DNA from 2 places in the Enterococcus durans genome. Region 2 is predicted to be linked to the other one. Evidence: predicted binding sites of a transcription regulator. Region 2 holds the regulator's gene; the other holds the start of a gene.
The links. Region 2 encodes CtsR, which represses protease genes until heat stress. Its sites were predicted from a motif close to TTGGTCAAAAAAGGTCAAANA; they were not measured.
Positions count from the first base shown of each region.

Region 1: the regulator CtsR is predicted to act here: its motif matches at 8,329-8,349, upstream of clpP (ATP-dependent Clp endopeptidase proteolytic subunit ClpP).

Region 1 covers NZ_CP022930.1:380,264-396,121, reverse strand. Annotated here, with positions in the region: gene rnjA (ribonuclease J1) at 1-669, opposite strand, end outside; gene CJZ72_RS01960 (DNA-directed RNA polymerase subunit epsilon) at 671-883, opposite strand; gene efrA (multidrug efflux ABC transporter subunit EfrA) at 1,274-3,004, shown strand; gene efrB (multidrug efflux ABC transporter subunit EfrB) at 3,001-4,767, shown strand; gene CJZ72_RS01945 (hypothetical protein) at 4,857-5,036, shown strand; gene CJZ72_RS01935 (IS110 family RNA-guided transposase) at 5,630-6,850, shown strand; gene CJZ72_RS01930 (gamma carbonic anhydrase family protein) at 6,992-7,480, shown strand; gene clpP (ATP-dependent Clp endopeptidase proteolytic subunit ClpP) at 7,657-8,250, opposite strand; gene CJZ72_RS01920 (hypothetical protein) at 8,430-8,957, shown strand; gene CJZ72_RS01915 (glycerophosphodiester phosphodiesterase) at 9,305-10,039, shown strand; gene miaA (tRNA (adenosine(37)-N6)-dimethylallyltransferase MiaA) at 10,047-10,964, shown strand; gene hflX (GTPase HflX) at 10,965-12,200, shown strand; gene CJZ72_RS01900 (MerR family transcriptional regulator) at 12,385-12,777, shown strand; gene glnA (type I glutamate--ammonia ligase) at 12,810-14,150, shown strand; gene CJZ72_RS01890 (CTP synthase) at 14,477-15,858, shown strand, end outside.
Region 2 covers NZ_CP022930.1:983,973-999,830, forward strand. Annotated here, with positions in the region: gene CJZ72_RS04720 (hypothetical protein) at 1-821, opposite strand, end outside; gene CJZ72_RS04725 (hypothetical protein) at 845-1,186, opposite strand; gene CJZ72_RS04730 (helix-turn-helix domain-containing protein) at 1,297-2,718, opposite strand; gene CJZ72_RS04735 (helix-turn-helix domain-containing protein) at 3,079-4,512, shown strand; gene CJZ72_RS04740 (DUF2089 family protein) at 4,762-5,037, shown strand; gene CJZ72_RS04745 (hypothetical protein) at 5,030-5,320, shown strand; gene gor (glutathione-disulfide reductase) at 5,383-6,729, opposite strand; gene CJZ72_RS04755 (peptidase U32 family protein) at 6,895-8,136, opposite strand; gene CJZ72_RS04760 (peptidase U32 family protein) at 8,155-9,078, opposite strand; gene CJZ72_RS04765 (ATP-dependent Clp protease ATP-binding subunit) at 9,266-11,746, opposite strand; gene CJZ72_RS04770 (CtsR family transcriptional regulator) at 11,753-12,220, opposite strand; tRNA gene CJZ72_RS04775 (tRNA-Arg) at 12,363-12,436, opposite strand; tRNA gene CJZ72_RS04780 (tRNA-Pro) at 12,497-12,570, opposite strand; tRNA gene CJZ72_RS04785 (tRNA-Arg) at 12,589-12,662, opposite strand; tRNA gene CJZ72_RS04790 (tRNA-Leu) at 12,673-12,758, opposite strand; tRNA gene CJZ72_RS04795 (tRNA-Gly) at 12,774-12,845, opposite strand; tRNA gene CJZ72_RS04800 (tRNA-Thr) at 12,856-12,928, opposite strand; tRNA gene CJZ72_RS04805 (tRNA-Leu) at 12,947-13,028, opposite strand; tRNA gene CJZ72_RS04810 (tRNA-Lys) at 13,037-13,109, opposite strand; tRNA gene CJZ72_RS04815 (tRNA-Val) at 13,113-13,185, opposite strand; rRNA gene rrf (5S ribosomal RNA) at 13,200-13,315, opposite strand; rRNA gene CJZ72_RS04825 (23S ribosomal RNA) at 13,408-15,858, opposite strand, start outside.

The DNA of each region.
Region 1 (15,858 bases), 600 kb from region 2:
AATCTTTTCAAAAATCTTTAAGATAGAAAGACCAATCGTTTTTTCAGATTTTGTGAACGTTGGGATCTCTGCATTTGTACTATCAGATAGCAAGCAAAGAACACCTTCTTCACCAATACGCGCCATTTTGTGTAAGTTTGCAGGTTCACCAACTGGCGTAAAGTCAAATTTGAAGTCACCTGTGGCAACGATGTTACCAGAAGGTGTTTTTACAACGACACCTAATGCATCAGGGATACTATGGGTCGTTCTGAAGAAGCTAACTGATGTTTTTCTGAATCGGATCACAGTATCTTCATTGATCTCATGCATTTCAGCATCTCGTAACAAACCATGTTCATCAAGCTTATTTGTTATCAATGCTAATGCAAGGGGACCAGCATAGATAGGGATATTTGCTTGTTTCAACAAATAAGGGATCCCACCAATATGGTCTTCATGCCCATGGGTGATCACAAGTGCTTTCACTTTGTGTATATTTTGAACGATATAGTTGTAGTCAGGAATTACGTAGTCAATTCCAAGAAGGTCATCTTCTGGAAACTTGATTCCAGCATCAATGATGATGATTTCATCTTGAAATTGTACCCCATACGTGTTTTTCCCGATTTCACCTAATCCACCAACCGCAAAGACGCCTGTCTCGTTATTTTTGATGGAAAGTTTCATCTTAAAACTCCACTAAAGTGAATTCGGCATTTTCTTTTTCGTATTCTAGATGGCTTCCTTCTAGAAGTTGAACGAATTCAATATTGTATGGGGTATTTTCTTCCACTTTTTGACGTGCTTCGACATCACTGCTTGCTTCAATGTAAAGTGATTGAGTTTCTTCTCGTTTTGGATTACGAATCTTTGTTTCTTGATAGTATACTTTGTAAATCATTAGTAAGTCTCCTTTATCTGCGTATAGCAGTAATTTAGCTAGTTGATTTTTAGACAACACAAAACGAGGGGACAAGCCACCTAGTTTTTCATATGCTTTGAGTAAAATGATCGATTTTGCTCAAAGAGACAAGCCTCGTTTTGCTTATCCATTCAGATTGTTCTTCAACCGTGCCCTTCTGTATGGTTTTCACATACAATAGTTAATTGCTATTTTAGCATAAAATTGGTGATAAGTATAGAAATCGACTAGGTGGAAAGGAAAATTGTTTTTATCATCCGAATGTAATAAAAAAATTTTTTTCCCACTAGAAGTGTTCTATATAGTCACGGAGTATGCTATTATTTTTATTAATGGCTAAATTTAATTTGATTAAAAGGAGATGAGAAAGTGAAATTGATGTGGCATTACACCATGCGCTATAAAAAATATCTTGTATTAAATTTTATCTGCGTATTTGGTTTTATTTTGATCGAGTTGGGGTTACCAACGATCTTGGCTCGAATGATCGATGTCGGCATTCGCAACAACGATTTCGATTATGTCAAACAACAAGGAATCTTCATGATCATCATTACGGTGATAGGGATCATTATGAATATATTGTTAGGCTATTTTGGTTCTCGGATCACGACGAATATCGTAGCAGATATCAGAGATGATCTATTCAAAAAAATCCAAAGTTACTCACACCAAGAATATGAAACATTAGGGGTAGCATCTTTGATTACTCGAACAACGAATGATGCGTATCAAATCATGCTATTTTTACAAAATATCTTGAGAATCGGTTTTATGACGCCGATGATGTTCGTGGTGAGTCTCTACATGGTCATGCGTACAAGCGTATCATTAAGTTTGTATGTGATCGGGGCGTTACCTCTCTTACTAATCGCCGTGGTAGCAATTGCTAAATTTTCTGAACCATTGTCAAAAAGACAGCAGAAGAATTTAGATAAAATCAATAGTATATTACGTGAAAATCTATCTGGTTTACGAGTTATTCGAGCGTTCGTCAATGAAAAATTCGAAGAAAAACGGTTTGCAAAAGTAAATGAAAATTATGCATCTAGTTCAAAGAGTCTCTTTCGTTTGATGGCTGTTGCGCAACCTGGTTTTTACTTTTTGTTCAATATTGTTATGGTCTTGATCATTTGGAGCGGAACAGTTCAAATTGAAGCAGGAGCGTTACAAGTAGGTGACTTGATCGCATTTATCGAATATATTTTCCATGCGCTGTTCTCATTCATGCTATTTGCAAGTGTCTTCATGATGTATCCACGTGCAGCAGTTTCTGCAGGACGTATCCAAGAAGCATTGGATGCTTCTCCATCAATCACCGAAGATCCTAATGGCGTTTCGGAAACAAAGACAAAAGGGTATATTGAATTTAAAAATGTGACCTTTGCCTATCCAGGACATTCACAAGAGCCAGTGATCCGCAACGTAAGTTTCACTGCTTCTCCTGGAGAAACGGTAGCGTTTATTGGGAGTACTGGTAGTGGGAAATCAACACTGATCCAACTGATTCCTCGTTTTTACGATGTCAGTGACGGCGAGATTTTAATTGATGGAGTAGATGTGCGTGACTATCGCTTAAGCAAACTTCGAGATAAAATCGGCTTTATTCCACAAAAAGCGCTGTTGTTTACTGGAACGATCGCTGAAAATTTGAGATATGGTAAAGAGGATGCAACCCAAGAAGAGATGGAACAAGCTGCCGAAATTGCTCAGGCAGCGGATTTTATATCTAAGAAAACCGATGGATATGATGAACATCTTTCCGAAGGGGGAGCAAACTTCTCAGGTGGACAAAAACAACGGCTTGCAATAGCACGTGCAATTATTCGCAGACCGGAGATCTATATTTTTGATGACAGTTTCTCTGCATTGGACTATCAAACGGATGCGAAGCTTCGTGCAAGACTGAAAAAAGAAACGACAGAATCAACTGTCTTGATCGTGGCACAACGTGTAGGAACGATCATGCATGCCGATAAGATCATTGTCTTGAATGAGGGCGAAGTGGTAGGTATGGGCACGCATCGAGAGTTATTGGAAAATTGCCCGATCTATTATGATATAGCTGCTTCACAGTTATCGAAGGAGGAATTAGCATGAAAAATACATTTGCTTCCTTAAAACGATTAGCTCGTTATATCAAACCCTATAAATTGACGTTTATCTTTGTTTTATTGTTTACCGTATTGACGGTCGCATTCAATGCCGCACTACCTTACGTAGTTGGTTTGCCAACCACTGAAATCAGCAATAATATTGCGAATGGTGAGTCGATCAACTTTGATTATATTTTTAAGTGTTTGATTTGGATCACGGTTGTTGGGATCGGCTATTGTGTTTCCCAATTGCTTTCAGGTGTTTTGATGACCAATGTTGTGCAAAGTGCAATGCAAGATTTGAGAAGAGATATCGAGGAAAAAATCAATCGCTTGCCGGTTTCTTATTTTGACAAGAACCAGCAAGGAAATATCTTATCTCGTGTCACTAACGATGTGGATGCTGTCAGTGGTGCTTTGCAACAAGCGTTTATTGGCGTCGTGAATGCGATTTTAGGAATTACGATGGCAGCGGTAATGATGTTTTATATACAACCAATCATGGCTCTGATTTCAATGATCATGATCCCAGCTTCCATCTGGATCTCTAAACGAGTGATCAACGCTTCCCAAAAATACTTCCAACAAATGCAAAATTCATTGGGGGAATTGAATGGCTATGTTCAAGAAAATATGACTGGTTTTAGTGTATTGAAAGTCTACGGTCGGGAACAAGAGACCTTTGAAGGATTTAAAAAGGTCAATCATTCGTTGAAACATTATGGATTCAAAGCAGCGTTTATTTCTGGCCTGATGATGCCTTTAGTTCAACTTACCGCCTATGCTACGTATATCGGAATGGCTGTATTGGGTAGTTTTTATGTGATTTCAGGTGTGATCGTTGTGGGACAACTGCAAGCGTTCATCCAATATATTTGGCAAATCAGCCAACCAATGGGAAATATCACGCAATTGTCTTCTGTTCTACAAAGCGCTTCGGCGGCTACAAAGCGTGTCTTTGAGATTTTAGATGAACCAGAGGAAAAAGAAAATAAAGTAGATGTCACTCTTCCGGAAACAATATTAGGAAATGTTTCGTTTGAACATGTGGATTTTGCCTATGATCCAAAAAAACCGTTGATCCAAGACTTGAATTTTGAGGTCAAAGCAGGGCAGACAGTAGCAGTCGTAGGTCCTACAGGCGCAGGAAAAACGACGTTGATCAACCTATTGATGCGTTTTTATGATGTGACACATGGGGCTATAAAAATCGATGGTATCGATACAAAATCAATGAGTCGAAGTGACGTTCGGTCATTGTTCGGTATGGTTCTGCAAGACGCGTGGCTGTATGAAGGAACGATTGCGGACAATATCCGTTTTGGTAAATTGGATGCGACAGATTATGAAGTGGTTGATGCTGCGAAAACAGCCAATGTCGATCACTTCATACGAACGATGCCGGATGGTTATGAAATGGAGATCAATTCTGAAGGGGACAATGTTTCTCTAGGGCAAAAACAACTGTTGACGATTGCTCGTGCTGTGGTTTCTGATCCTAAGATTTTGATTTTAGATGAAGCAACCAGTTCAGTGGATACACGTCTTGAGGCATTGATCCAAAAAGCAATGGATCGCGTGATGAAAGGACGAACCAGTTTCGTGATCGCCCATCGGTTATCCACGATTCGAGATGCTGATCTGATCTTAGTGATGGATCAAGGACAGATCATCGAAAAAGGAACACATGAAAGCTTGCTTGCACAAGGTGGTTTCTATGAAAAACTCTACAATAGTCAATTTGCAGAAGAAGTAATAGAGGCGTAAAAAGCGCAACAAAAAAGAAGGTTTATTTTTGTTTTTCTGTGTCGTTGGTGGTACGCTTAATGTATCAAATAAGAAGCGGAGATGAGATCATGCAAGAATTTTTGGACAAAAAAATTGCTGAAACAAAGAAGGAAATCGACCGTTTGACAACACGCCGACAAGAAGAACTAGGAAATTCCATTAATTTTATTGAAAATGAACTACAAATCGAACGGTTACGAGCACAAGTTGTGGCATATGAATCTGTATTAGAACATTTGGAAGCCTAAATGAGAAGTATCAAGTCATGAGAAATAAGCTGAGAGTGGGACAAAAGTAAGAAACACTTTTGTCCCACTCTTTAAAAACGAATAAACGGTGGGAGCAGAAGCAACTCCTTCGAAAATAAGCCGAAATCCACAAAAATTAGAAAAGCAATTTTCGTTCATTTCTTCTTATTTCTCGGAGTTAAACACTTCTGTCCCAACCTCTTTACAAATTTTTGAGAATCTCGATTTCTTTTCAAAGAGGCTACTATTTCTACTGTTTGATTTAGAAGATGAGTGAAAGGTGAATTTTCCTTTTTCTCATCTTCTTTTTGTTGCAGTCATCACGATTCTGTTATAATGAACAACAAAACATACTAAGATTAGAGGGTAAATTCATCGACGGATGAAATTACCCTCTAACGCTCTTTTAAGCGTATAGTTGGTTGTGAAAGAAAGACCTACCACACTTTCTTGGACTACGAGTCCCAAACAAAAAATGGTCTTCTTCACTGTCATTTTAAAACCTGGTTTAAGTATGTTGGGGCTTCGAGCCCGTGTAAAGGAAATTAGGAACGAAATGAAGCAGTGAAGAATCTTTCAACACTTCTTAGGAGATGAAAATTATGTATGTACTTGCTTTAGATGTCTCAATGGGAAAAAGTTATGTCGTTATTTATCATGAAAATACTTGTCTTTTTGAACAAGAAATTCTTCACGATAAAACACATTTCAATGCACTTCTTCAAGAAATTTATGCTCTTCCAGAACGACCACAAATCGTTTTTGAAGCAACGGGGGTTTATTCAAGAGTCATTGAAACTTTTTGTCAAAAGAATCATTTCGCCTATTGTTTATTAAACCCTTTAGAAGCGAAAAGACAACTGAATATTGACTTACGTTCAGTCAAAACGGATAAACGAGATGCCCATCGACTGGCACAAACACACGGTCAATTTTTGCGGAAACAAAAACAATCTCAAACAGAAGTCTATAAACAAACACGCGATTTTGCACGCTTTTATCAACAAATTGAAAGGGACATTAAACGCACGAGAATGAACCTGCATACCGCTTTACAATTGACTTTCCCAGAATTGGAAACACTTTTCACGAACAGGTTATCAAAACTCGCCTTGAATCTTGTCGAACTTTTCCCCCACCCTGATTACTTGGCACACTTAAGCCAAACTAAGGTAAAAAATGTGTTAAAGAAAAATACGGATAAAAAAATCTCCGATCAAAAAGCCTTGGCTAAAGCACAAACCTTACTTTCACTTGCGCAAAATTCTTATCCAGCTGAATCTGGACAAAGTATTTCTGTTCAAAAAGTCGTGTATTATGCCCAACAATTGAAACAATTGCTTGTAACAAAAGAACAACTCGCCAAACAGCTAGTTGACATTGCGAAACAAACAATAGAATTTGATTTCTATCAAAGTATCCCTGGAATTGGTGAACTTTCTGCAGGACTCATTATTGGTGAATTAGGGGATATTCGGCGTTTTTCTTCTCATAAGCAATTGAATGCTTTCGTCGGTGTTGATACCAGAAGATATCAATCTGGAAAATATACAGCCAAAGAACACATGAATAAACATGGGAATCCGAAGGCCCGAAAAAATTTGTATTTTATTATGATGAACATGATTCGACAACAAGCGGCGGGGCCCAATCATCTTGTGGACTATTACTATAAACTAAAAACGCAACCTTCGCCCAAAAAGCATAAGGTTGCGCTCGTCGCCTGCATCAACAAGCTCTTGAAATGTCTCCATTCGATGGTACGACATTCAAGTCCGTATGATTACTCATACACGGCCTCTAACGACCAATAAGGAATATATCCTTACCTAGAATTATAGCATACCTAATAAAAAAATTTCTAATTTATTAGGCTTATTTCGTATACTTTTTTCTTGATAAAAACCAATAGAAAAAAGTACTTGACTAAACGTAGGAAAGAAAGGGGAGCATGGATGAAAGAACGATTTATTGCCCCAAACGCCACTGTTGTCGGTGATGTTGGACTTGGGGAAGGAGTAACTGTTTGGTATCAAGCAGTTGTACGTGGTGACAGTAACACGATCAAGATTGGGTCAAACACTAATATTCAAGATGGCACGATCATTCATGTGGATCATGATGCACCTGTCGAAGTCGCTGAAAATGTGACTATTGGGCACCAATGTTTGCTGCATGGCTGTACGATTGAAAAAGGGGCACTGATCGGCATGGGTTCCACGATTTTGAATCATGCAGTGATTGGAGAAAATAGCTTGATCGGCGCTGGATCGCTAGTAACGGAAGGAAAAGTCATCCCACCCAATGTATTGGCTTTTGGCCGACCAGCCAAAGTGATCCGCCCGCTTACGGAAGAAGAGATCGAAAAGAATAGGCAAAATATCCAGCATTATGTCGATCTAGGAGAAAAATACCTGAAAGGCGAGTTCGATCAGATACAATAGCATGAAGATTCTTTGGGAGTCTACTTTTGACTGCCTTGTCTAACGGATAAAAAATGTTTTTCTTCTGGATAAACAAAACGAGCCGAATAACGGAAAAACTACCTAGATAGTTTTCGTTATTCGGCTCGTTTGTTGTACGAATTTTTTAGGCACGGAACTTATTCAGCACTCTCCGATTAATTTAAAGAAGCACTGTTTTCCATTACTTCATCAATCAAACCGTATGCTTTTGCTTGTTCAGCAGTCATATAGTTGTCACGATCTGTATCTTTTTCGATTACTTCAAGTGGTTGACCAGTACGTTCAGCCAAGATTTTATTTAAGCGTTCACGAGTTTGTAAAATGTGACGCGCTGCAATCTCGATTTCTGTTGCTTGTCCTTGTGCTCCGCCAAGAGGTTGATGGATCATGATTTCAGCGTTTGGTAAAGCAAAACGTTTGCCTTTTTTCCCAGCTGTAAGTAAGAAGCTACCCATAGAAGCAGCCATACCCATAACGATTGTTTGGACATCTGCTTTCACGAAGTTCATCGTATCGTAGATCGCCATACCAGCTGTAACAGATCCACCAGGTGAGTTGATGTATAGATAGATGTCTTTTTCAGAATCTTGCGCATCTAGGAAAAGTAATTGAGCGATGATTGAATTTGCTAAATCATCTGTTACTTGTCCACTCAGCATGATGATCCGGTCTTTTAATAGACGAGAATAAATATCGTAGGCTCTTTCGCCACGAGAGGATTGTTCGATAACTGTAGGGATTAAATTCATAATAAGGTTCCTCCTTGATTTCTTTAGAAATAGTGTAACATAAATTGATTTCTAATACCTAGAATGTAGTATACATTTTTGGTCAATAAAGGTCAAATAAAAAACTTTGGCGAAATAGGTCTATCATATGAATTTATGTTATGATAAAAATTGAAATGCAAAACAAGGAGGAATACGAATTGGTAGTTGGTATCGTAGGCTTTATTGGCGTCTTATTAGGTGCTATCATCGTATATATAGGAATGGCTATCCAAATGCGCCATCTTGAAAATAAAGAACAGCGAAGACGTGAATTAGAGTTGAAAGTCAAAGAAATAGAAACGTTGAATCAATTAAATAAAAAAATCAATGAGATATTGCAAAAAAGAGCGACCTTATTAGATGAATATGTTAGTTTTGATGCATTCGATGATTGCTATATCACGATCGATGATTTTGCTTATTTACAGTCTTTCTCCGCTCAAAATAATTTTTACCTACCGAACTATATCTTGGACGAGTTGTTTAAAAATATCGCCCATCGAAAAGTCATTCTTTCTCCAGATGAAACAATGAAAATCGGAGGATATGCGTATAAAGGTGGACGGGTCATTTTGGAAAATTTCACCGATAACTTAAATGAAATGATCATTGAAAAAAAAGCACAATTAAAGAATGTCACAAGACAACCAATCGGCTTTTTCTCAAAAGATGATGTATGGAGCTAGTAGTCTGTGGAATGCTATTCTCATGAAAATGGCGAAACAAATAATGAGATAAAGCTGAGGCCGAGACAAAAGTCGTTAAGGTTTGAGAAATTGAAGAGAAAAACGAACAATACGTTTTTTGTATTGCTCGTTTTTTTTGAACCTGACTTTTGGACGCCGTTTATTCGAGAGTCTGTAGCAAACCTGATTTTTAGAGTTGTCCCACATTTGTTTTATTTGGTTTGCTACAAGTGATGTGAGTTGATAGTTGCTATATCAATTGGTGTTTCTTCACATATGGATAGGATAAATCACAGTTGTCACTACTTTTTCCTGTGTTACAATAAAGTGGATCGGAGTGAAGTGATATGGTACAGATTTTTGCCCATCGAGGTAGTAGTGGGACGCATCCAGAAAATACATTGCCAGCATTTGCTGAAGCTGTTCGGGTAAATGCAGATGGCATTGAGTTGGATGTCCATTTGACAGAAGATGGCGAGTTGGTCGTGATCCATGACGAAGAGGTGGATCGAACAACCAATGGCAAAGGACTTGTTCGAGAAAAGACACTAGAAGAAATCAAAAAGTTGAATGCGGGTCTGTGGTTCAATGACAAGTTTCCAGCAGCTAAGATTCCGACGTTAAAAGAAGTGTTGGATCTACTCTTGCAAAAGAACTATCGTGGAACAGTGATGATTGAAATCAAAACAGATAAATATGAATATGCAGGCATTGAAGAAAAAGTCTCCAAGCTATTGACCAATAGTGTTTGGCCTTTCCAACATGCGTATTGCAGTTTCAATATAGATTCTTTAAAGCGGTTATCTCTTTTAGAAACCGATGTACAGCTAGACCTATTATTAAGTAGCTCGCAGAAAAAAGTGACCTTAGGCAAAAATACAACTTATTTAGAAGGAATCCATCCCAAAGTTGATTGGTACTTTTCCAATCTGGAAGAAGTCCAAGCCTTTCCTAAGGCAATCAGATGTTGGACGATCAATGAAGAAGCACAAATGATCCAATGTTTCAATCAGCCGATGGATGCAATCATCACGGATTTTCCTGAAAGAGCAATAAGACTAAAACAATCAATGAAAAAGTAGGATAACGATGGAAAAAGTACTTGTGATCGTCGGACCCACAGCGGTCGGGAAAACCGCCCTTAGTGTGGAGTTGGCAAAAAAATTCAATGGAGAGATCATTAGTGGAGACTCTCTGCAAATCTATAAAAAACTTGATATTGGAACTGCAAAAATCAGTACTTCAGAGATGAGTGGGATTCCCCATCATTTGATCGATGTGATCGAACCAACAGATAATTATTCTGTAGCAGACTTCCAAAAGGCTGGTAGACAGCTGATTACTGAAATAACTGAGAGAGGGCATCTACCGATCATTGCTGGTGGGACAGGACTCTATATTCAATCGTTGCTTTATGATTACCAGCTGGGAGCAAAAGAAGAAGTGGTGTCTGATGTTCGAAAAAAATATGAAGAGTTGGCTGGAAAAATCGGGAAAAAACAGTTATGGGAGTATTTAAAAGAAAAAGATCCATTGGCAGCTGAAAAGATCCATTGGAACAATCAAAGAAAAGTCATCCGTGCTTTAGAAGTGTTTGAAGTAACTGGTTATAGTATCATGACACCAAAAGAAAAACCGCAATGCTTATATGAATATTGTATGATCGGGCTAGATACAGACAGGAAACTTCTGTATCAACGAATTGATCAGCGAGTGGACCAAATGATCGCAGCGGGGTTGGTTGACGAAGCACGCTTTGTTTACAGCTTGGGTGAGATACAGGCAAGCCAGGGGATCGGCTACAAAGAATTGTACCCCTATTTTAAAGGAGAAATAACCTTGGAAGAAGCTGTTGAACAAATCAAACAGAACTCAAGACGTTACGCAAAACGACAATTGACTTGGTTTCGTAATCGGCTAAAAGCGCAATGGTTTGACTTGTTAGAACAGCCAAAGCAACAAGAAGAGATCGAGCGAGTGATCAAAAAGTGGCTGGAGGAAAAATAGATGGAAAATGGACAGGAAAAAGTCATCATCGTGGGCGTTGAAACAGAAGAAAATCAACGCTATTTTGAAGAATCAATGACTGAGTTAAGTAAGCTGACCATGACAGCTTCTGGGAAAGTGGTATTCACATTGACACAAAAAAGACCACAAGTAGATCGGCAAACGATCATTGGAAAAGGGAAGTTGCAAGAATTGATCCAACAAGCAGATGCTTACGAAGCAGACCTCATCATCTTCAATCATGAAATGACTCCTAGACAAAGTCAATTAGTAGGTGAAGCAGTCGGTCTTCCTGTCATTGATCGGGTACAATTGATCCTAGATATTTTTGCGATGCGGGCACGCTCGAAAGAAGGGAAGCTGCAGGTCGAGCTGGCACAATTAGAATATCTTTTGCCACGTTTAGCTGGTCAAGGAAAGTCGATGTCAAGACTTGGGGGCGGAATTGGAACAAGAGGACCAGGGGAAACAAAACTGGAAACAGATCGCCGTCACATCCGCAACAAAATTCTAGGAGTCAAGCGTGAATTGAAGGCAGTAGAAGCACATCGGGAAAGGAGCAGACAAAAACGTCAGACGGGTGAGGTTTTTCAGATTGGTTTGATCGGCTATACAAATGCTGGGAAATCAACGATATTAAATCTTCTCACACAAGCAGATACGTATTCTAAAGACCAATTGTTTGCGACGCTGGACCCATTAACTAAAAAATGGCGGTTCGCTGAAGGGTTTGAAATCACTGTGACAGATACAGTTGGATTCATTCAGGATTTGCCTACGCAGCTGATTGATGCTTTTCATTCGACACTAGAAGAAAGTCAAAACATGGATCTATTGTTACACGTGGTAGATGCAAGTTCGCCAGATCGAACGTTACAAGAACAAACTGTATTACAGTTGATGGAAGAATTAAAAATGAACGAAATGCCTGTATTGACGGTATATAATAAAGCGGATCAGATCGACCCCGCTCTCTTTACGCCGACACTATTCCCGAATGTATTGATCTCTGCTCAAAGTGTGGAAGGCAAAGACCAATTGATTACTGGGATAAAACGCCAGCTGATGGAATTGCTAGAACCTTACACACTACTTGTTGCAAGTGACGAGGGTCAGAAATTGAGTGCGTTACGTCGACAAACGCTTGTATTGAGTGAACACTTTATTGAAGCCCAAAATAGCTACGAAGTAAGAGGTTTTGCTAAAAAAACATCAAAATGGTTAAAAATAGAATAAATTTCAGTTATTTATTTATTTCTATTTATTATATTAATAAGGACACGGATATCTAAAAAAAGATATCTGTGTTTTTTTATAAAAAAATCGAAGTTTCATGTTAGGAAATGTAACATAGGTGATTGACAAGCTTTTTAGTGATTGGTATACTTTACACAACTTATGAAACGAAAGGGGACGTCTGATGGGAGAAAAGGAATTGCGCCGATCAATGTCAGTATTTCCAATTGGTACAGTGATGAAATTAACTGATTTATCCGCGCGACAAATTCGCTACTATGAAGAGCAAGATTTTGTTCATCCTGAAAGAAGCGAAGGAAATCGCCGTATGTATTCATTGAATGACATTGATATATTGTTAGAAATCAAAGATTATCTTTCTGATGGGCTGAATATGGCTGGGATCAAGCGAGTGTATGAAATGGCTCAAGCGAAAAAACAGGAAGAAAAAAGTAAGAAGCCACTGACTGACCATGACGTTCGCCAAATTTTTCGTGATGAGATCTTGGCGCAGGGCGGATTAAGCAAAACAGGGCATTATCAGTCACAAGGAATGCAGAGACAATTTTTTGACTGAATGAAATAGACAAAAAAAGGAAGAGGGATATCATGGTAAAGAAACAGATAACAGGCGAGGAAATTAAACGAATCATCGAAGAGGAGAATGTTCGCTTTTTAAGATTGATGTTCACTGATATTTTAGGAACAATCAAAAACGTAGAAGTACCAGTTAGCCAAATTGACAAAGTTATAGAAAACAAAATGATGTTTGATGGTTCTTCTATTGAAGGATTTGTACGTATCGAAGAAAGTGATATGTATTTGTATCCTGATCTTTCAACTTGGATGATCTTCCCTTGGGAAAGCGATCATGGAAAAGTTGCTCGTTTGATCTGTGATATCTATAATCCAGACGGCACACCATTTGCAGGGGACCCACGTGGAAACTTGAAACGTTCACTAAAAGATATGCGTAACCTTGGATTTACCTCTTTCAACTTAGGACCAGAACCAGAATTCTTCTTATTCAAATTAGACGAAGACGGTGAGATTACAACTACTTTAAATGATAAAGGTGGTTATTTCGATTTCGCTCCTACAGATTTAGGCGAAAACTGCCGTCGTGATATCGTATTGGAATTAGAAAGCTTAGGATTTGAAGTAGAAGCTTCTCACCATGAAGTTGCTCCTGGCCAACATGAAATCGACTTTAAATATGCTGATGTTGTAGACGCCTGTGACAATATCCAAACATTCAAATTAGTCGTAAAAACAATCGCTCGCAAACACGGATTACATGCAACCTTTATGCCTAAACCACTATTCGGTATCAATGGTTCAGGTATGCACTGCAACATGTCTTTATTCAATGAAGAAGGCAATGCTTTCTACGATAAAGACGGCGATTTAGAGCTTAGCCAAACAGCATACCATTTCTTAGGTGGCTTATTGAAACACGCTCGCGCATATACAGCTGTATGTAACCCAACAGTGAACTCATACAAACGTTTAGTTCCTGGCTATGAAGCACCTGTATATGTTGCTTGGAGTGGACGCAACCGTTCACCACTAGTCCGTGTTCCAGAATCACGTGGCTTGTCTACTCGTTTAGAATTGCGTTCAGTAGATCCTTCTGCTAATCCTTACTTAGCAATGGCTGTTTTACTTCAAGCTGGTTTAGATGGTATCCGCAATGAAATCACTCCTCCAGCTGCAGTTGACCGCAATATCTATGTAATGGATGAAGACGAACGTGCAGAAGCACATATTTTAGATTTACCATCAACTATCCACAATGCTATCAAAGAATTACGTAAAGACGAAGTAATGATCGACGCATTAGGCCAACACATCTTCGCAAACTTTGTAGAAGCCAAACGTTTAGAATGGGCTGCATTCAGACAAACCGTTTCAGAATGGGAAAGAGAACAATATCTAGAATTGTACTAAAAACAGGAAAGAAAGAAGCGTAAGGTAAAACTGACGCTTCTTTCTTTGCTATTTTACTCGTTTTTTGAGGTCATCTCTTGAAAAGTGGATTTGCAGAAGTGGCCTCATAGCAATCGTTAGAAAAAATAAAATCAAAATGAAAACGTATTGAATGGAAATGAGTACTTGACTTTCAATAATTCTGAATGTATTATACACCTTGGGCACCCTTTTAAAGGGTCAGAAGTTTGCAGAAATTTTGGCTCCCTATTCTAGTTAGAATAGGGAGCTTTGTTTATTTTCTGAGACTTTTCCTGCAGATAAAACAAGAAGGAGTTTTTGAACTTATGACAAAATACATTTTTGTAACGGGCGGCGTAGTTTCATCGATTGGTAAAGGAATCGTTGCGGCTTCATTAGGTCGTTTGTTGAAAAATCGTGGCTTAAAGGTAACTATCCAGAAATTTGATCCATACATCAACGTGGACCCAGGGACAATGAGCCCATATCAACATGGGGAAGTATTCGTAACAGATGATGGAGCAGAAACTGACTTGGACTTGGGTCACTACGAACGTTTTATCGATATCAATTTGAACAAATACTCCAATGTTACCACAGGAAAAATTTATTCTGAAGTACTTCGTAAAGAGCGTAAAGGGGAATACCTTGGAGCAACAGTACAGGTTATTCCACATATCACGAATGAGATCAAAGAAAAAATCATGCGCGCAGCAAAAATGACGGATTCAGATGTCATTATCACTGAAGTAGGTGGGACCGTTGGCGATATCGAATCTCTACCATTCTTAGAAGCACTACGTCAAATGAAAGCAGATGTCGGTGCGGACAACGTGATGTACGTCCATACAACCCTTATTCCTTACTTAAAAGCTGCCGGTGAAATGAAGACAAAACCTACACAACACAGTGTAAAAGAACTTCGTGGTCTAGGTATCCAACCAAATATCTTAGTTGTGCGTACAGAACAACCAGTTTCACAAAACGTGAAAAATAAATTGGCACAATTTTGTGATGTCGAACCAGAAGCAGTCATTGAATCTCCAGATGTAGATACACTTTATTCGATCCCATTGCTTTTACAAAAACAAGGCATGGATCGTATCGTTTGCGAACACTTGAAATTAGACACACCAGAAGCAGATATGACTGAATGGAAAGAATTAGAAGAAAAAGTATTGAATCTGAAGAAAAAAGTGCGTATTGCGTTAGTAGGAAAATACGTTGAACTTCCAGATGCCTACATTTCTGTAGTGGAAGCATTGAAACATTCTGGTTTTGCGTTTGATGCTGATATCGAATTGGAATGGATCAAATCACAAGATCTAACAAGAGAAAATGTAGAGGAACGTTTGAAAGATGCTGATGGAATCCTAGTTCCTGGCGGATTTGGTGATCGCGGTCTTGAAGGTAAGATCGAAGCTATCCGCTATGCCCGTGAAAATGATGTGCCATTTTTAGGTATCTGCTTAGGAATGCAAATGGCATGTGTGGAATTCGCTCGTAATGTAGTTGGGTTAGAAGATGCAGCCTCTGCTGAAACAAATCCGGATACAGCTAATAACATCATCGACTTGATGGCAGACCAAGAAAATATCGAAAACCTTGGTGGAACACTACGTTTAGGCCTTTACCCATGCAAGATCAAAAAAGGAACGACAACAGCGACAGCCTATGATGGAGAAGATGTTGTTCAAGAACGTCACCG
Region 2 (15,858 bases):
ACAGCGTCTAATTTTTGCTTTAAATCGCCTACAGACTCTTCATCCTTTGGAAGGTATTGCGAAAATGATGGCGTTCTTTCCAAACGTTGGACAGGCTCAACCGCTTTTTCTATGTTCGTAAGATCGTTCGTATTCCCCAGTTTTTCCACGATCTGGATTTCTACATTAGACAACTGAGCGATATTTTTTTCAGTATTCGTCAATGCTTCTTGGACGACTTTGTTTTCATGTTTTTTTAATTGACTAACTTCTCTTCGAAGCTTATCCACTTCTATTTCAAGACTTTTATTTTTCTCATTAAGTACACTACTCGCTCGCATGAATTCTGCTGATTTCAAACTAGTAAGATACGAGATATTTTGGTTAGAGGGATCTTTGATTGCTTGCTCGAGAGAAATAGTGTTTAATCCATTTTTAGCTGTTTCCAATTTTTGATTATTGATTTGATAATTTTTTTTGGCTTGAACCAAGTCAGCCATCAAATTTTTCTGTTTTTCTTCTAATACCTTTAAGTCAATCGTTTTACCTGTGGGTTGTAAAAAACTCTTCTTTTTTTCTAAACTTTCTTTTTCAACTAGCCAATCACTGATTTTTTTTTCTGTTTCTAAGTTCTGTAACTTAGTCGCTTTTAGTTCTTCAAAGCTTTCTAAGATATTCCCTATGGAAGGTGGTTTTTCGCCACTTGCTATTCTTAAAATCCGTTTGTTATGTTGCCCACCTTTCTCAGTCAAAAAAAGTTTGATAAAATCCTCAGTTAAATTAGACTGATTGATAAGATCATCTATCAGATTCCCTGATTTATCTTCTTCGTTCGTTCCCATTTCTTATCCCTTCTTTCTAAAGCTTACAGTGTATGATCACTTGCTAATATAGGAGATTTGGGAAGTGATTGGCTACTTTGCCCAGAACGCGTATGGACATTGTTGATTTTTTCCTTAAATGATTGTCGTTCTGATTGTTTGACATCCTGCTTTGTTAATTCATTCACAGGAGAATTTAGATTTCTTTCCACTTCAACAGCGGTTCTTGCCTTTCGTTCTTGGTACTTTTTATAGCCCCATTTTCCTAAAGGTTTGAGCATCCAATTATAAAGGACGGTTTTAGCTATCAATCCAGCTAACTTAAGTAGTCCCCATATCCCTTTTCCTAAGCATTCCAACATTTTACAATCATATAAAGTAAACATTTTTCTTCCTTCCTCTCTATAAATCATACTTTTGTTTAATGATAGACGAAAATAGTCATGATATCATTTCTATTTTTTCAAAATTATTAAAAATTTGACGAGCCAAAAAGCTAGGAGGAATACAAGCACTCCTCAAAGTTCGTCCAAAAGATAGGTGTCGGTACTTTAGAAATTTTCAAGATCTCCGATGTGATCCGCTCAAAATTCAATGAAAGATCAGTCAAGACCAAGTCATATTTATTCACGATTTGATAGTCGATAGCAAAGATATCTTTTTCATAAATATCAATATTTTTGAAAAAAGGATACTTGTTCAAAATCAGCTTTTTATATAGCAAGGCTAGACCGACTTCTTGTGTACTTAAAACCAAAATCGACTTTTCTTGTATTTTAGGTTCGATCATTCGCAACAGTTGAGGCGATGAGATGATCAGTTCTAAAAATAAATCTTTATGTAATAATTCACTTTGCTCGATAAAATGGAGTTCAGACGTGGCTAAGGCCAGATGATAGGCCTGCCAGATCTTTGGATTCGTCTTCATCATTTTCTGGTAAAAGATATCTGCATAACTTACTTTAAAGATCATCAATTCTTTATAGAAGTTGATATAGTCCAAAAAATAGTCCACTTTTCTTTTATTGACTGCGGAATCAATATTCAACAAGTAATAAAAATGCGTCAAAAATTTTTCGATTTTCGTAGGCATCGCCCCATACTCCCTTGGATTATCAGTAAATAGTAGCCCAAAATACGAGCTTATGACATTAGCCACATTGACTTTATTGACATTAAATTTATACTTTTGGTTCATCAAAGTACCGAAAACTGTATCATCGTGAATTATCTTATAGACCGTATCAACAACTTCTTCTTTATTGATCAATTCGATTGCAGGAATAAAATGCTTATTCCCCACACGAATGATCGAAACAAAAATATAATATACGGAATAAATGATTTTTGGCGTACTAGCTGCCTTTTTTTGTGTTTTTAAGCAACGTCGCAGCAATTGATAAATGGTGTCAAAATATGTAAACTCTTTTACTCGATACATTTCTTTGAACATACTGGCAAACAGCCGCCTGATCTTCGTTTCATTGCCAACGATAACTAACTTTGTATCTAAGTCTATCTGTATATCCATCTTCTCATGTAAAAAATATGTATTGATTTTTGTTACTATACGCCGAATACTTGTTTTACTTAGGAAAAGTTCTGTAGAAATATCATTTAACGTCGGTTCAGCGATAAAGATATGTTTTAAAATCTTGACATTGATCGAACTATTCAATATTTTCACATAAATATCATCTAAGTTGATATTCTTAGGAATCCTCAAAGATGCTTCTTTATAATGATTGATTCCAATATGTGCAGGAAAGCAAGAAACATTGAAATGATCAATATCAGCAGTAATCGTTTTATCGGTTATATTTAATTTTCTCGCCAGTTCACTAATATTAGAGGATTCAATATTTAACAAATAAAGTAAGGTAATTTGCCTTTCCAGTTGCTTTTCAAGTAACCCCATATCATTTTTCCCCTCTCTTTCAGAGCTATAGATGTATCGTACAGTCAATTCCTTTATTCCTCTGGAACTTTTTTTCTATTATCATAAATTTAAGTTTTAAGTACGAACATAAACTATGATATAATTTATGTTTTTTATTTCCATCAATGATAGAACGAGTATTCATTACAATACAAAAAAATAAAATAACATATATTAATATATAAAATAATTTTTTATTATTTAAAATTTGGAATTTTATTTTATATTTCGCCTATAAAAAAACACTTACATTGTTAAATAATTATGATAAAATAATATATATACTAAGAAATGAAAGGTGGCGAAAAAAGATTTTTGCTATTTAAAAATCTAAAAAAGATGACAAAAGAACCTAGTATACTTGAAAAATCTTCTGAAAGACAAATAAAATTAGCCTTGATTCTGGGTATGTCAGATAGCGATTGTGACACCTTAGCACAACAATTAAATATCACAAAAAAAACTTTATTGAGTGATGTTGTTTTTTTTAATCATACCTATTCACCGATTGCAATCAATATCGATCAATATCAAATTACCTCGTTAAACATACCAAGTGATCAGAATTTAGAAGACCTGATGAAACAAATTCTTAATCATTCAACAAATATTCAGATACTCAAACATATTTTTATAGAAGAAATAACTTTATCGAAACTTTCAGAAACACTGTTTTTAAGTGAAACAAGTATTCGGCGCATCATTTTAAAGATCAACACTTATTTTAAAAGTAAGAAATTGCCTATAAGCATCCACCTAACAACAAAACCAAAAATCATTGGAGATGAAATTTTTATTCGGCACTTTTTTTGCAGCATGTTTCGGGAGTTATATCCACCGCAACATCTCCCTCATTTTGAACACCTATTTGAAATTTTGAAACGTTATTATGAAAAAAGCAATTCTGCCACTGATATCAGTACATATAAATTGATTTTGAATAGTTATTATTTCTATATTTCACTTATCCGTATCGGGCATCATCATTTAGTAGACGTATCTCCAACTGAAAATTGTAGTACAACCTCCATATTTTTTGATTTACTACAAAAAAATACTGTCCTATGTTCAATCATCGAAAAGAATTATCAATGTAAGATCACTAGAGCAGCAATTCAAGACATCATTCAATCTGGGATATATTTATTCGAAAATCGTGCTGACAACCATAAAAAAAATGAATGGGATCAATTACATACATTAGCGCAACGCTTTTATACTCAATTAAATATAATTGCTCCTTTATCTACTGAAGAGAAACAACAGTTGCAAGATTTTCTTCACTTCAATCAGGAGTTACAATCGTTCAAAACAACTTACATAGAAATCCTATCCGATCTTTTAATCAAGCATTCACCGAAACTTCTAGTTGCTTACGATACAGCTATAGAAGAAGCCGGACTTACAAACATTAAAAAGAACCATTTTCTGTATGAAGAGTTACTGCTGGAATTGATCACTTTATCCCCTCAACTATTGGCGACTTTATTTCCACATAAAGCACATTTTTCGATCTTGATCATTTCCTATCAAGAAGAACGAATTTTATCCTTTTACAAGCAACTTTTATTAAAGAAATTGCCCGCATTGCATTCAATTGATACATACAAGGGAAATATCTTCAAACTAGATTACCAAGAAATCAATCAATATGACTTAATCTTAACGGATATCGAACTAAATAAGAGTCGAATAACCACACAGATGCTAAAAATTTCCAAAGTACCTATTTCTTCTTTTTGGAACAATTTAGAAGAAATCCTTTATACCTGACACATCCATTGGTCAAAAGAACTAGCAAAAACCTATGGATAGTATAAAAAAGTCGGACAGAATAGCTCCGGTAACTAAGAAGGGGTTCACAGAATTTGCTTTTCAAATTTTTGTGAATCCCTTCTTAGATTTTTCTCGTTCCTTATATATCACTCCTACCTATAATTGATTTTATAAATTTTCCTTGCGTTTTAATTTTAACAATGTTAAATTAAAATAAATAATATTAATAAAAGGAGAGTAACCTAAATGGATTGGTTTTTCACTTTAGAAACTGAAGAACAAGAATTCATCAAAAAATTCTTATTCGCTTCAGGTTCCTTAAAGCAATTAGCAAAAGATTATCAAGTTAGTTATCCGACTGTCAGATTAAGATTGGACCGATTGATCGAGAAGATAAAATTATCTGAAGAAAACAATGATTCTTTTGAAATTGCAATCATGGAGATGGTTATTAATGAAAAACTATCCTTAGAATTAGCAAAAGAAATCTTAATAAAACATAAGGAGAGTAACCATGAATAATATTTTAGAGCTTTTATTGATTGTTTTAGTCATTGCTTTTCAAACGCTGTCAGGATATTTAGGAAAAAAATATTTAGGGGCAATCTTACCGGTGATTTTTAGTGGCTTAGTTGTCTATATTGTCATTAGTGGTCACTGGGATCTCTCTTTTAAAAATATTTTGATGCCTTTCGTTGGTTTGATCGCGCTGATCTGTATGTATGAAGGCGGAAAAGAGTCGAAGAAAAAGAAACTCGCAAAAGAATTAGAAAAAATGAAAGCAAAAGATATCCTTAAGCGATAACAATAAAAAAATACGCCACCTAACTTCGACATTCTAAAGTTAGACGGCGTATTGCTTTTTCATTATCTCATGGTTACAAACTCTTCAGCACCTGTAGGATGGATTGCTACAGTATTATCAAAATCGGCTTTTGTTGCTCCCATCTTGATAGCTACAGCAAATCCTTGGAGCATTTCATCTACACCAACACCGATTGCGTGTAAGCCAATGATTTTTTCTTCTTTACCTACACAAATCAATTTCATTTCACATTTCTGACGATAATCATTCAATGCAAAATACATAGGTGTGAAGCGGGAGCGATAGACTTTGATTGCTTCTTCTCCGTACTCCTCGATTGCTTCTTTTTCTGTCACACCGATCGTTGCAATCGGTGGATGCGTAAAGATGACCGTTGGTACCAAGTTATAGTCTAAATACGAATCAGCTTTACCATTGAATAAACGTTCAGATAAACGACGTCCTGCAGCAATCGCTACTGGTGTCAATTCAATTTTCCCAATAACATCTCCAACAGCAAAAATATGGCTATCTGTTGTGTTTTGGTATTTATCAACTACGATAAATCCTTTTTCATCTAATTGGACTTGCGTATTCTCCAAGCCAAGTTTCGCCGTATTCGGTACACGACCACCAGCAAATAGGACACAATCCCCTGTCAATTTTTCGCCATTTTCAAATACGACAGTATAGTCATTCTCATTTTTAATGATTTCTTTGGCCACATAGTGTGCATAGGTTTGAATCCCAGCTTCTTGGTACATCTCTACTAAGTTATCAGATAACATTTGGTCAAATGTACGTAGCGGGCGTTCTTTGCGGTATGCCCACATTACTTTGCTCCCTAAGCCGCGAAAGACTCCTGAAAGCTCCGCTGCAATATATCCAGCACCTAAAACAATTGCTCGTTTTGGTAGTTCTGTCAATTCAAAGAAGCCATTTGAATCAATCGCATACTCGCCCCCAGGAATACTCATCTTGCTAGGTTTTCCGCCTGTAGCGATCAAAATTTTTTCTGCTTGATATATTTCGCCATTTACTTCCACTGTTTGGCTATCGACAAATGTTGCATATCCTTTGATTGCATCAACATGATTACTATCCAACCCACGTTGATACGCTCCATGTAAAAATTCGATGTACTTTTCACGTCGTTCAACTAATTCTTTGAAGCTTACCTTTTTTAGATCCGCTTGGATGCCATAACTTGGAGCATCTCGTTCGATCGTTTCTAAAATCGTACTTGCTTGCCACATGACCTTTTTAGGTACACAGCCGACATTTACGCAAGTGCCACCTAATTCATTTCCTTCAATCAATAAGACTCTTGCACCATGCATTCCTGCACGATTTGCTGAGGCAATCCCACCTGAACCACCACCGACGACTATATAATCATAAGTTTCCATGTTATACCTCCCGATTTAAAAGGATCATGTCAATAATGATCTCTTAGATAACAGCTTAAACACGCTATGAATGCTCTTTCACAAGCTTTATCCTTACAAAAAATAAGTGTAACACGTTTTACTAAATAATAGGTTTCAAATGCTCAGCTTGTCATGCCTCCGCTATTATTTTCTTTTACGGATCATGTCACCTGGCTTAACTGGTTGAGCTACTGGCATCGTTAGGATCATCATTGGGTTAGGCGCGCGATCAATGGACTCTCCTTCATCATTATACATTACTTCCACTGGTTGGCTGAAATGTGTAAACCCTGGTCCATAAAATTCAATTTCATCGCCTACAGAAAAAAGATTTCTTTGACGGATCGTTGCAATCTTTGTTTCTGCATCATAAGACAATACTTCACCAACGAATTTATAAACAGGGATCTTGCGACGTTCCCCAAATAATTGTTCATTTTCACTTGGTGTATTGTAGTAAAAACCAGTAGCAAGCTCTCGTTGTGCCACTTTCCATAACTCATCGATCCATTCTTGTTTACATACATAGTTATCTGGATCTTCCATGTAACTATCCACTGCTGCTTTATAGACATTCGAAACAGTTGATACATAATGGATCGATTTCATCCGTCCTTCGATTTTGAAACTATCGACCCCATTCTCGATCAATTCGGGGATATGTTCGATCATTGACATGTCGACTGCACTCATCGAAAATTCTTCTTCGATTTCTCCAGAATCAGTCAAGCTGTTTCTCTCTTGACCAAATGGCATATCGAACAGTCCATATTTCCAACGGCATGATTGAGAACAGCCACCGCGGTTTGCATCACGCATCGACATGTGGTTAGACAATGTACAACGTCCAGAATAAGAAATACACATTGCACCATGAATGAACGCTTCAATTTCAATGTCTGTATTTTTACGGATCTCTGCGACTTCTTCCATTGAAACTTCGCGTGCCAAGACGACACGTTCTAATCCTTCTTCTTTCCAGAATTCAAGCGTTTCAAAGTTGGTTGCAGAGGCTTGGGTAGAAAGATGGATAGGTAGACCAGGTGCTTCCGTTGCACAAATCTCGATTAAGGCAGGGTCTGAAACGATCACCGCTGAAATGCCAACATCACGCAGACTTCTAAAAAATTCTCCTGCTCCCTCTTCGTTTCCTTCATGAGTGACCATATTCGCAGCAACATATACTTTTGCATCATGTTCTTTGGCAAAAGCAACACCTTCAGCCATTTCTTCATAGGTGAAATTACCGGCACGACTCCGCAAACCATAAGCATTACCGCCAATGTACACAGCATCTGCACCATAATGGATCGCTGTTTTTAATTTTTCAAGTGTTCCTGCCGGAGCTAAGACTTCCGGACGTTTTAATTTTCGTTTTGTTGTCATTTTTCTTTTGTCTACTCCTTACTTGATGGCTTCAGGATCAATATAAAAGAAGCCTGTATCTAATTCACGATTTGTTGGATGTAATTCGTTGATTGCAGCACAAATTGCTTCAGCTTGTTCTTTATTCCATGAATCAGCAAGTAGCAAGTCTTTGGCTTTTACAAATTCTTGTGTGATCTTTACAAAATTTACTCCTGGTGTAAATAATCCGTCTAATTTCCATGTACGGAAGTGATGCGCATAAAGTTCACCCAATTCTTTGGAAAGATTTAGATCGTTGCTTGCAAAAATATGTGTACCATGTGTATCTTCATAAATGGAATAATGTGTTTCTTCTTTTTTAGGTTCAGAAAGAAAGAGCCCTCTGTCACGGTCTGCTCGCTCCTCTTGCTTCGTAAAATGATAATAATTTTGTAAAAGCGGCCGTTTCGATTGATGGATACATGTAGCACCATACACGAGTACTTCGACAGGAATCGTCAATTTCTCTTCCATTTTTTTCATTTCTTCAAACGGAACTTCACGTGCCAGTACTGCACCAGTCGCTCCTTTTTTCGCCCAAAAGTTGATTTGTCTTGCACTTGTAACCAATGTTTCTGCGTCAAATATATATGGAATACTCAATTCAGGGTATTTTTTCATTGTATAAATAATCCCAGTATCGCCCACCGTGATCTTATCGACCCCGATTTCTTTTAGAAATTTCAGGTATTCTGGAACTTTTTTCATTTTTTCAGGATGGATAATGCCATTCACCGCAATATTTGCTTGTTTGCCATATTGATGAGCCAATTCAACTAATTGGCGTTGTTCTTCTCTCGAGAATGACGCGGGTAATCTTAGGCCAAATAACTCTTCGCCAAAATATAAAGTGTCCGTCCCAGCTTCAATCAGCTCTTTCGCTTGTTCAAAAGATTCTACAGTAGTTATGATTTCGATCATTAGTTCCTCCTCCTACAACTCCATAATAGTAGCATAGCTTAAAAAACTTTCCAATACTTCTTATATTTATTGTTGGATTTTTGAAAATCTCTTCACAAGAAAAACTGCACATAATAAAAAAGAACGGCTATTATCTCTCCACGTAATGTTTACGTTAGGAGAGATAAAAAACCGCTCTTTTTAATCATTAGGATTCAATTGTTGCCTTTTTTGGTAAGCGAACGTTTAAAGTGATTTTCCCTTTCGAGGCGCCCACTGTGACTTGATCGCCTAAATGGATCTCGCCACCTAGTAAAGCTTCACTTAAACGATCTTCTACTTCTTTTTGTAGGGCGCGACGGATCGGACGAGCACCATACTCAGGATCAAATCCCGCTTTACCAATCACATCAACTGCTGCCGGTGTGATTTTCACTTGAATATCTTGGTCTTTTAATCGTTTGACGATCGCACGACTCATGATCTCAACAATCGCATGAATTTCTTCTTTGCTTAGAGAATGGAATACTACCGTTTCATCGATACGGTTCAAGAATTCTGGACGGAACGTTTTCTTCAATTCCTCTAAAATACGTTTTTGCATGGCTTTATGATCTTTTGTAATATCTTGGACATTGAAGCCAACATTCTTTTCTTCTCGAATTTGTGTCGCTCCAATATTTGAAGTCATGATCATGATCGTATTTCGAAAATCAACTTTTCGGCCTTTAGAATCTGTTAAGTGACCATCATCTAGTACTTGTAATAACAGATTGAAAACATCTGGATGGGCTTTTTCCACTTCATCTAATAGAATCACCGAATAAGGTTTTTGGCGGATTTTTTCTGTCAATTGTCCACCTTCATCATACCCAACATATCCTGGAGGTGAACCAATTAGACGACTTGTGCTGTATTTTTCCATAAATTCAGACATATCCACACGAATCAACGAGTTTTCATCGCCAAACATCACTTCTGATAATGCTTTAGCCAACTCCGTTTTACCGACACCCGTTGGTCCTAAGAACATGAATGAGCCTATCGGACGATTAGGGTCTTTCAGTCCACTACGAGCACGTCGGATCGCACGCGACACTGCCTTAACTGCTTCATCTTGTCCAACTACACGTTCATGTAGTAATGCTTCTAGTTCTAATAACCGCTGACTTTCCTTCTTTTCCAACTGTTGAAGTGGGACACCTGTCCATTCGGAAACGACAGTCGCCACATCCTCTTCAGTTACACGGTTCGCATAACCATTTTCGTGTTTTTCTTCAAGCAATAATAACTTATCTAGTTTTTTACGCATTGCTTTTTCTTGTCTGCGGAATTGAGCTGCCGTTTCAAAGTCTTGTTTCTGGATAGCTCGTTCTTTTTCTTTCACAAAAGTATCGATTTCTAACTTGACCATCGCCGATTTAGATAGATCATCTGTCTGATCTAAACGAACTTTTGCAGCTGATTCATCGATCAAATCAATCGCTTTGTCGGGTAATTGTCGGGAAGTGATATAACGTACAGAGAGATTGACAGCAGAACGTACAGCTTCATCTGTGATTTCTACATTATGATGTTCTTCATATCTTGAGCGTAGTCCGCGCAAGATTTCTTCTGCTTCCTCCGGTGTTGGTTCATCCACTTGAATACGGGCAAAACGTCTTTCCAATGCTGAGTCTTTTTCAATGTACTTTTGGTATTCATCTAAAGTCGTTGCACCGATCGTCTGTAACTCACCACGAGCTAACGCTGGTTTCAAAATGTTCGAAGCATCAATTGCGCCTTCTGCTCCACCAGCACCGATCAGCGTATGCAACTCATCAATAAATAAGATCACTTGGCCATCATTATAAATTTCATCAATGACTTTTTTCATTCGATCTTCAAATTCACCACGATACTTTGTACCCGCAACTAATGAGCCCATATCGAGCATCATCAAGCGTTTTTCCTGCATCTCTTCAGGCACTTCACCCAAGATGATCTTTTGTGCAAGTCCTTCCGCAATAGCTGTTTTACCTACACCAGGTTCACCCACTAATACTGGATTATTTTTAGTGCGGCGGCTAAGGATTTGGATCAAGCGTTTTACTTCTCTTGAACGTCCTACTACTGGATCTAATTTGCCTTCTTTAGCTAGTTGCGTTAAATCTCTTGCTAAAGAATCCAAAGTTGGTGTACCTTTTACCATTTGGCGCTTCTCTTGTGGGTTTCGACGACGTAGTCCACCATTACGAGTATCATTTTTCAAGCCCATTTTTTGTTTCAGTGATTGGCGTACTTTCGTTAAACTGATTCCTAAATTGATCATGATACGAGCAGCCATGATGCTTTCATCCTTCAACAGACTAGACAAAATATGCTCTGTACCGACTTTTTGCGAACCCATTTTCTTTACTTCGCTATTCGCCAATGCAAATATTTGTTTCATCCTTGGGGAATATGGAAGAAATACACCCTGAGGATACGAATTGACCATCCCATAACCAATTAAATGTTCGATCTCTTCATAAATATCCGTTTCGTTAAGCCCCACTTCTCGCAAGACTTTCCCAGCGATACCATTTGGTTCGAGTACTAAGGCTAACAAGATATGCTCAGAACTAACAGACTGATGTTTGAATTTTTTTGCTTCTTTTTGCGCAATTTCTAATACTTGTTGCGCTCTTTCTGTAAAAAGTTCTTCCATTTATGTTCACTTCCCATCTTCATAACTTAAACGTTCTAAAAAGGCTCGAAGAATCCTAGCACGTGTATAGTCTTCTAATTCACTAAAATTAAGTGTACTTTTAGCAATTGCACTTAACATTAAATTTCCTTCTTTTTTTGAAATCATTTGATCTTCATATAGCTTTTGGATAATCGCAAACGCATTTTTTTCACTGATCGTTTCATCAAACAGCTGATTGATTTGTTCCAGCATATGTCTTTTATCAGAAATCCTTACTTTTGCAATACGTATATAGCCTCCGCCACCCCGCTTACTTTCAACTAGATATCCACGTTGAATCGTAAATCTCGTATTGATGACATAGTTGATTTGAGAAGGAACGCAATTAAAGAGGTCTGCCATTTCAATCCTACGAATCTCAATCATTTCATTATCTTCCAAAATTTTCTTTATATAAGATTCAATTAAATCCGAGGTATTCTGATGTGCCATCTTACTCATTCCTTTGACTAATATTGACCTTAATTATAACGAATTTAATATCAGAAAGAAAGAAGAATGACTTTTCTTCATCTTTACCTTAGTATTTATTAAAATATATAAAAAAAATACGGAATAAACCATTCCGTATTAACGCGCCCAAGAGGAGTCGAACCCCTAACCTTTTGATCCGTAGTCAAACACTCTATCCAGTTGAGCTATGGGCGCATATTCAGTTCATTCAAATTATAAATCAACTTGAAAGTAAAAGCAATTAAAAACAAAAAATCGGGAAGACAGGATTCGAACCTGCGACCCCTTGGTCCCAAACCAAGTGCTCTACCAAGCTGAGCTACTTCCCGAAGATATAAAAAAGACTACGCGCCCAAGAGGAGTCGAACCCCTAACCTTTTGATCCGTAGTCAAACACTCTATCCAGTTGAGCTATGGGCGCATATTTGTAATGCCGAGGACCGGAATCGAACCGGTACGGTGATCACTCACCGCAGGATTTTAAGTCCTGTGCGTCTGCCAGTTCCGCCACCCCGGCGTATTGCTTTGGCAAAGCGGAAAACGGGGTTCGAACCCGCGACCCCCACCTTGGCAAGGTGGTGCTCTACCACTGAGCTATTTCCGCGTGGTTATGATGCCGGCTAAAGGATTTGAACCCTCGACCCTCTGATTACAAATCAGATGCTCTACCAACTGAGCTAAGCCGGCATGTGTAAAATCATATAATGCGGGTGAAGGGACTTGAACCCCCACGCCGTAAGGCGCTAGATCCTAAATCTAGTGCGTCTGCCAATTCCGCCACACCCGCAAAAAATATGAGCCGTACAGGGCTCGAACCTGTGACCCTCTGATTAAAAGTCAGATGCTCTACCAACTGAGCTAACGGCTCATATGGAGGTTAACGGGATCGAACCGCTGACCCTCTGCTTGTAAGGCAGATGCTCTCCCAGCTGAGCTAAACCTCCATAAGATAATTCAAGCGTGGCGACGTCCTACTCTCACAAGGGGCAACCCCTCACTACAATCGGCGCTAAGAAGCTTAACTTCTGTGTTCGGCATGGTTACAGGTGTATCCTTCTCGCTATCGCCACCACACTGTGGTGTTATCTTTTATTGAGTTTGCATTTTGCTCACTCAAAACTGGATTTGAAGTTTAAGTAATGTCCGAGTTCTTTTCTTTTAACCATTTGGTTAAGTCCTCGATCGATTAGTATCAGTCCGCTCCAACCATCACTGGCCTTCCACTCCTGACCTATCTACCTGATCATCTCTCAGGGATCTTACTTTCTTAAAGAAATGGGAAATCTCATCTTGAGGTGGGCTTCACACTTAGATGCTTTCAGCGTTTATCCCTTCCCTACATAGCTACCCAGCAATGCCCTTGGCAGAACAACTGGTACACCAGCGGTAAGTCCATCCCGGTCCTCTCGTACTAAGGACAGCTCCTCTCAAATTTCCAACGCCCGCGACGGATAGGGACCGAACTGTCTCACGACGTTCTGAACCCAGCTCGCGTGCCGCTTTAATGGGCGAACAGCCCAACCCTTGGGACCGACTACAGCCCCAGGATGCGACGAGCCGACATCGAGGTGCCAAACCTCCCCGTCGATGTGGACTCTTGGGGGAGATAAGCCTGTTATCCCCAGGGTAGCTTTTATCCGTTGAGCGATGGCCCTTCCATGCGGAACCACCGGATCACTAAGCCCGACTTTCGTCCCTGCTCGACTTGTTGGTCTCGCAGTCAAGCTCCCTTCTGCCTTTACACTCTTCGAATGATTTCCAACCATTCTGAGGGAACCTTTGGGCGCCTCCGTTACCTTTTAGGAGGCGACCGCCCCAGTCAAACTGCCCATCTGACACTGTCTCCCACCACGATCAGTGGTGCGGGTTAGAGTGGCCATAACGCAGGGGTAGTATCCCACCAGCGCCTCCATCGAAACTAGCGTTCCGATTTCTACGGCTCCTACCTATCCTGTACATGCGGTACAGACACTCAATATCAAACTACAGTAAAGCTCCATGGGGTCTTTCCGTCCTGTCGCGGGTAACCTGCATCTTCACAGGTACTAAAATTTCACCGAGTCTCTCGTTGAGACAGTGCCCAAATCGTTACGCCTTTCGTGCGGGTCGGAACTTACCCGACAAGGAATTTCGCTACCTTAGGACCGTTATAGTTACGGCCGCCGTTTACTGGGGCTTCAATTCGTACCTTCGCTTACGCTAAGCACTCCTCTTAACCTTCCAGCACCGGGCAGGCGTCAGCCCCTATACTTCATCTTACGATTTTGCAGAGACCTGTGTTTTTGATAAACAGTCGCTTGGGCCTATTCACTGCGGCTGATCAAAGATCAGCACCCCTTCTCCCGAAGTTACGGGGTCATTTTGCCGAGTTCCTTAACGAGAGTTCTCTCGCTCACCTTAGGATTCTCTCCTCGACTACCTGTGTCGGTTTGCGGTACGGGTCATTGTTTTCTCACTAGAAGCTTTTCTTGGCAGTGTGACATCAGGAACTTCGGTACTATTATTTCCCTCCCCATCACAGCTTATCCGTGTAGACAGAAGCATTTGACTCCTATCAAGACTTACTGCTTGGACAGACATTTCCGATCGTCTGCATTCCTTAGCCTCCTGCGTCCCTCCATTGCTCAAACAAAAACAACGAGTACAGGAATATCAACCTGTTGTCCATCGCCTACGCCTGTCGGCCTCGGCTTAGGTCCCGACTAACCCTGGGCGGACGAGCCTTCCCCAGGAAACCTTAGTCATTCGGTGGACAGGATTCTCACCTGTCTTTCGCTACTCATACCGGCATTCTCACTTCTAAGCGCTCCAGCAGTCCTCACGATCTGCCTTCAACGCCCTTAGAACGCTCTCCTACCAATACACCTCATGGTGTACTCCACAGCTTCGGTAATATGTTTAGCCCCGATACATTTTCGGCGCAGGGTCACTCGACTAGTGAGCTATTACGCACTCTTTAAATGGTGGCTGCTTCTGAGCCAACATCCTAGTTGTCTGTGCAACCCCACATCCTTTTCCACTTAACATATATTTTGGGACCTTAGCTGGTGGTCTGGGCTGTTTCCCTTTCGACTATGGATCTTATCACTCACAGTCTGACTCCCGGATATGAATGAATGGCATTCGGAGTTTATCTGAATTCGGTAACCCGAGATGGGCCCCTAGTCCAAACAGTGCTCTACCTCCATCATTCTCAAATCCGAGGCTAGCCCTAAAGCTATTTCGGAGAGAACCAGCTATCTCCAAGTTCGTTTGGAATTTCTCCGCTACCCACACCTCATCCCCGCACTTTTCAACGTACGTGGGTTCGGTCCTCCAGTGCGTTTTACCGCACCTTCAACCTGGACATGGGTAGATCACATGGTTTCGGGTCTACGACTACATACTCAAACGCCCTATTCAGACTCGCTTTCGCTGCGGCTCCGTCTCTTCGACTTAACCTCGCATGCAATCGTAACTCGCCGGTTCATTCTACAAAAGGCACGCCATCACCCATTAACGGGCTTTGACTTGTTGTAGGCACACGGTTTCAGGTTCTATTTCACTCCCCTTCCGGGGTGCTTTTCACCTTTCCCTCACGGTACTGGTTCACTATCGGTCACTAGGGAGTATTTAGC